Regions from separate parts of the Bacillus spongiae genome, predicted to be linked through region 2. Evidence: predicted binding sites of a transcription regulator. Region 2 holds the regulator's gene; the other holds the start of a gene.
The links. Region 2 encodes NrdR, which represses ribonucleotide reductase genes. Its sites were predicted from a motif close to AACACNATATATNGTGTT; they were not measured.
Positions count from the first base shown of each region.

Region 1: WAK64_RS13690 (vitamin B12-dependent ribonucleotide reductase) is a predicted target of NrdR. The motif match lies at 2,023-2,040, and genes of this name have one in related genera.

Region 1 is NZ_JBBAXC010000011.1:14,134-17,331, reverse strand. Features, by position in the region: gene WAK64_RS13690 (vitamin B12-dependent ribonucleotide reductase) at 1-1,917, opposite strand, end outside; gene WAK64_RS13685 (lipoate--protein ligase family protein) at 2,263-3,099, opposite strand.
Region 2 is NZ_JBBAXC010000001.1:59,303-62,500, forward strand. Features, by position in the region: gene speD (adenosylmethionine decarboxylase) at 356-736, shown strand; gene WAK64_RS00285 (cytosolic protein) at 842-1,219, shown strand; gene nrdR (transcriptional regulator NrdR) at 1,358-1,819, shown strand; gene WAK64_RS00295 (replication initiation and membrane attachment family protein) at 1,890-3,198, shown strand, end outside.

The DNA.
Region 1 (3,198 bases), on a different contig from region 2:
CCCATTCTCAAGAATCGCATTTTTTACTTCTATTGGCATCTGAGACATAAAGCCCGTTTCTACAAACCTCCGTCTTAAACGTAAAGTTTCATCATCGTTAGCTCCTTCGAGGAATGGAAAGCTGCCTTTTTCTTTCGCAAGATTAACAGATGTTTGATACGCTGTTACGGCAATCGTTTTAAAGACTTCCTCTACTAATTCATTTCCTTCAGGAGATCCGTATTCTTTCTCACAATATATTAATAAATCGGCAAGGCCCATTACACCAAGGCCCACTCGTCGCTCTCCAAGTGCTTGTTTTTTGTTTTCATCTAGAAAATAAGGAGTGGCGTCGATAACGTTATCTTGCATTCTGACACCCACCTCAACCGTTTGCTTTAATTTCTCAAAATTAACGGTCTTCGTTTCTTTTTCTGCGAATTGAGCTAAATTAATGGCCGCCAAATTACAAACAGAATAAGGTGCAAGTGGTTGTTCACCGCATGGGTTTGTCGCCACAACTTTTTGATCATAAGCTTTTGCATTCGTTTTATCGTTGGCATTATCGATAAAGAAAATACCAGGTTCAGCAGAATATGTCGCACAAATATTGATTAAATTCCATAACTCTCTTGCACGAATTTTTCGATATGAACGTACTTTATGACCCATCTTTTCCCACTCACGTACATCCCCTACTTTTTGCCACTCGTTATTGTACACTTCCATATCACGTTCATTATAGCTTTCAACATCTGGAAAACGCAGCTCGTACTCTCCATCATTTTCAACAGCTTCCATAAAATCATTTGTTAAACAAACAGATATATTAGCCCCTGTTAAAAACTCTGAATTATGAACACTGTAGTTACCGCCCGTTTGTAATTTTTCTTCAGCATTTGAAATAATATTTTCGTCAAACCCGCCAAACCCTTCAATGTGTTTGTAATTCACTATCCCTTGATACATCGCTTTTTCTTCTGAAGTTAGAGGCGTAAACTTCAACTTGTTGATCGCCACTTTTTTTATTTGTTCATCTTCTGTATTTTCTAACAAAAAGCGAAGAATTGCCGGGTTTTGCATTTTCGAAATAATAAACTCTATAATATCTGGATGCCAGTCCGCCAGCATAATCATTTGAGCTCCACGTCTTGATCCACCTTGTTCAACTAGATGTGTTAGTTTCGCAATATCATCCAGCCAAGAAACAGATCCAGAAGATTTTCCATTTACTCCTTTTGCTAAAGTGTTACGTGGTCTTAAAGTGGATCCGTTCGTTCCAACTCCACCTCCACGGCTCATAATCTCCATTACCTGTTTTCGGTGTTCAGAAATACCTTCTCTTGAATCTTGAACAAAAGGCATAACATAGCAATTAAAATACGTTACATCCGTTGCCGCACCCGCTCCGTATAGTACTCGTCCAGCTGGTACAAAGTGTAACTTGGATAGTTCATGATAAAATTTCTCAAACCACTCTTGGCGTTTTTCTTCCGTTTTCTCCACGGCAGCTAGACCAGTCGCATTCCGTTTGGCAATTTGTTCATAATACACTTCGAGAGGTTTTTCAATGACATCTAAATTTCTTGAAACGATTCCAGTCTTGGCTTCAAGTGGGTGATCAATTGCACTTCTGAATTCTTCCTCAATCCACACATCGGCCATGTTTTGTTCCCAATCAATCTTCTTTATAAACCCTAGCCCTCGTGCCGGAAACTTAGGATCATCTTTTATCGTTAGTACGACAAAATCTCCCTCAGATAACGTCATTTTTTCTGTGTCCTTGAAAGAGTAACGATCGATCATGACTAACCGTGATACACCTTTGTGAGTCGTATTCATTTCTGACGTAACAGGATGAACCTGTGGAAATAAAGAAATATCCTTATTTAACCGTTCCACATTTATCGACATTTTACTATTTGAAGCAACTAACATATGTACAACCCCTTTTATCGTAGTAATGGCTACCATGGTTTCAATCTTGCTGTTGCAAATTCCGTAGCTATATATAGAAAATTATAATTTGTACTTTTCTCTAATTACACAATATATAGTATGTTCAACACATAAGAATATACTATATATAGAAAAAATGGTCAACCACCAAAATGTTTGTCAAATGAAAAATTTGCTAGTAAAACGAGAAAATCGAAGAAATGGGGAGAAAAAAATGCATTTCTCCTATTAATAGAAAATGTTTTGCAGTTGCACTATTTCTTCTTCTCTGAATCCCCCAATAGAATAGAAAAAAGCGACATATTGTCGCTTTTTGTAAAAAAATTATCTTTTAAAATTCCACTCTTTTGAAGCATATTTTTGTAATGCTAGCTCTTCAACATAATCCTTTTCCGTTTTCGATAATTCATACGGCTCTAATGTAATGGAAAGCCCATCTTCAAACCCCTTATGAAAAGCTGTTTTAGCTTCTTCAATTGAAACTCTCCGTGAGGAAATATCATTAATGGCAACAGCCTTATTTTTAAATGCCCGCTGCATTCTTTCCTTCACACGATCATTTGGATACTTGAAAAGACTAAATAACTTATCTTCATCGAGGTCCAACAGAATCGATCCATGTTGTAAAATAACCCCTTTTTGACGAGTTTGAGCACTTCCTGCTACTTTTCTTCCTTCAACAACTAGCTCATACCAGCTTGGTGCATCAAAACAGACAGAAGAACGGGGGTCTTTAAGGCTTTTACGTTCCTCATTCGTTCTTGGAATAGCAAAATAAGCTTCTAAACCCAATTGGTGGAATCCATTTAAAATCCCTTGAGAAATAACGCGATACGCCTCTGTCACCGTTTTGGGCATCTCAGGATGGTCTTCACTTACAATCACACTGTAGGTCAGCTCATGCTCATGGAGAACGCCACGACCTCCAGTAGGTCTCCGTACAAATCCTAACCCATGCTCTTTTACCATGTCTAAATTGATTTCACGATCAATCTTTTGGAAATATCCTATGGATAAGGTCGCCGGGTTCCACTCATAAAAACGAATCGTTGGCGGAATCTTCCCTTCGCTATGCCAATTAAGTAAGGCTTCATCTAAAGCCATATTATAATACGGTGAACATTCACCACTATCTATAAATCTCCATACTTCTTTTCCCATCATTTCACCCTCAATTTCATATCATAATCCGTCTATAGTCTATCAAATCAGTCTACTTTTTTAAAGAAGATGCACTTCCGTAAATTTTTCTTTTGATTA
Region 2 (3,198 bases):
AGCCTGTGTTGTACAGGCTTTTTCGTTTTGTCAAAATGTTTATCACTCATGTAATTTAATGCAATCTTTAAAGTAGTAGAATGTTTTCTACCTAGTAAAGGAAGAGTCATTCAATATACATACTAAATTCAAAATCAATAGCTAGTGCGCAAAATATTTAAAAAGGTTATTGCAAAATGAAAATAAACAAAGTATACTATTTTTCGTGAACTTCTTGATTGCAAAAAGTACTTATATGGCTACTTAAAGGGTTAGGACCTCTTCGGACTAACTTTCCCCCGTGGTAGTTATATTACTGCGTTAGAGTTGAGTTCATTTTGACAAAAAAAATCGATGTCAAAGGGGGAAGCGACTAATGGAAACAATGGGTCGTCATGTAATTTCAGAATTATGGGGCTGTGACTTTGAAAAGCTAAATAATATGGAAAAAATAGAGCAAATTTTTGTAGATGCTGCATTAAAATCAGGTGCTGAAGTAAGAGAGGTTGCCTTTCATAAATTTGCACCACAAGGTGTGAGTGGAGTAGTGATAATTTCTGAATCTCACTTAACTATTCATAGTTTCCCAGAACATGGTTATGCTAGTATAGATGTATATACATGTGGGGATATGGATCCGAATATTGCCGCAAATCATATTGCAGATGCATTAAATGCACAAACACGTGAAAATATTGAAATTCCACGAGGAATGGGTCCTGTTCAAATGAAACGACCGGAAGTAAAAGCGCTATAATGCTGATAAATACAAAAGAGGTGTATGTCAACATACACCTCTTTTCGTTATATTACTGTCAGATCATTTGACATTAAACTGATTTTACATAAGGAGGAGTAAAAAATGGCTGGTCTAAAAACACTTTTTATTCGTTTTAGTCAGGAATGTGAAACATCGGATATGCATCAAGACCAAGAGCTACAAACACAATATTATAAAGCATCTTTTGACAAAGTAATGTCAATCGTTGAGGAATTATTTTCCTCAAAAGAATACAAAATTCAATCTGTGTCCAAAGATCATGGGGAAATTTCAGTAGGAAAAAGTGGGAAACTTTTTATAGTAGCTACTGTTTTAACAGTTCAGCCTTTTGAAACGGCTGTAGATTTTAAAGTAACTGCTGATAAAACAGTCATCACAGGGGCATACCCTAGATTAAAAACAGAAATCCTTTCCTACTACAGAAAACTGAATCAACAATTAACTCCTGTAAAAAAATAAGGCGATTGGCCTTATTTTTTTATTTTTTCAGAGTAGAGCAAAAGATTCTACCCTATCACGTTCCTTCTTCACTTGTGTAATAGACGTCTTTTCTATAAGATAAAAGAAATAGATATTTGTTTGAGCGGAGTTGATGAAATGAAATGTCCATCTTGCCATACGAATGCAACGAGAGTTGTCGATTCACGTCCAGTTGATGATGGCCGTTCGATTAGAAGAAGAAGAGAATGTGAAGAATGTACTCATCGATTTACGACATTTGAAAAGATTGAAGAACTTCCGTTGATTGTCGTTAAAAAGGAAGGTACAAGGGAAGAATTTAGTCGGGAAAAAATGTTGAGAGGGCTCATAAAAGCATGCGAGAAACGTCCAGTTGCATTAGAAGAATTGGAACAAATTACGTCCTCTATTGAAAAGGAGCTTCGAAGAGAAGGTAGTTCAGAAATTCATTCGGAAATAATCGGCGAGAAAATCATGGATCGATTAGCAAAAGTGGATGAAGTTGCATACGTACGATTTGCATCCGTATATAGGCAGTTTAAAGATATAAATGTATTCCTTGATGAATTAAAAGAATTAATAAAAAAAGAGCAATCATGAGCTAAAGGAGTTTGTTTTAGCTCTTTTCTCTATTTATTATGAAATAGACGTAAAGAAAGGTTGAAGGGGTATGAACAAACACTGGAAAGAACTCCAACCAGTGGATATGTATCAAATAAAGGTGAATGGTATTTTGCATGAATATCATCGACAGGTGTTGACGTTTTTATATCAGCCCTTAATCGGGACAGAATGCTACAGTTTTTATATGACATTATGGGCTGAAGTGGAAAGGCAATCACAATTGTCGGAGTCTAACTCACATTATCACCTCATGAATTTTTTATCCTTTAACATTCAGGAAATTTATGAAGCTCGCTTGAAGCTGGAGGGGATGGGGTTGTTGAAAACGTACGTAAATCGCTCTGATGATTTGCGTCATTTCATATATGAAATTCAGCCTCCACTGTCACCAAATGCATTTTTTACTGATGGCATGCTTAATGTTTACTTATATCGGAAAATTGGGAAGTCACATTTTTTAAAGTTGAAGGACTTCTTTTCATCAAATAGTATAAGCCATAATGATTACATTGACGTAACACGTTCGTTTCAAGATATCTTTTTATCGTCTCATACCATTTCATTGCTTGATCAAGAAGCAGAGCAACATAGCCAAGTAGATGATACGAAAGAATTACTTGAAGAAAAGCAAAATAAAGGTTTACAGCTAGATTCCCATCATTTTGATATGGATCTATTATTAGCTGGCTTATCAGAATCTATGGTTCCTAGAAGGGCATTTACACACAAGGTAAAAGAAGTCATAGGAAAGCTCTCTTATTTATATGGCATAAACGCTGTGCAAATGAAGAATATTGTGCTGCAAGCCATGGTTGCAGAGGATGAAATTGATGTTGATTCGCTGCGGAAAGCTGCGCGCGATTGGTTTCAAGTTCAACATGGCGAGGTATTTCCTCATTTAGCAATGAAAGTGAGCCATAAACAAACGGTTACGGATCCGAAAACACAAGAAGAGAAGTTAATCTATTATTTAGAGAATACGTCACCGAAAGAACTACTTTCTGATCTGTCAAACGGGGCAGAACCAACATCAGGTGATATGAAGATAATAGAAGGAGTCATCTTTAATCAAAAATTACCATTAGGGGTAATCAATGTTCTCATTCATTATGTAATGTTGCGCACGGATATGAAGCTAACGAAGGGATACGTTGAGAAAATCGCTTCTCATTGGGCAAGAAAGAACATAACCAACGTCAAAGATGCTATGGCGGTAGCGAAACAAGAGCATCGACAATATCTAGACTGGGCAGATGGTAAAAAAGAGAAGAAGACGACTAGGAAAAATACGATTAGAACTGAAAAATTGCCTGAGTGGTTTGAAGAATCTAGTGTGATGAAAAAAACAGAAGAAC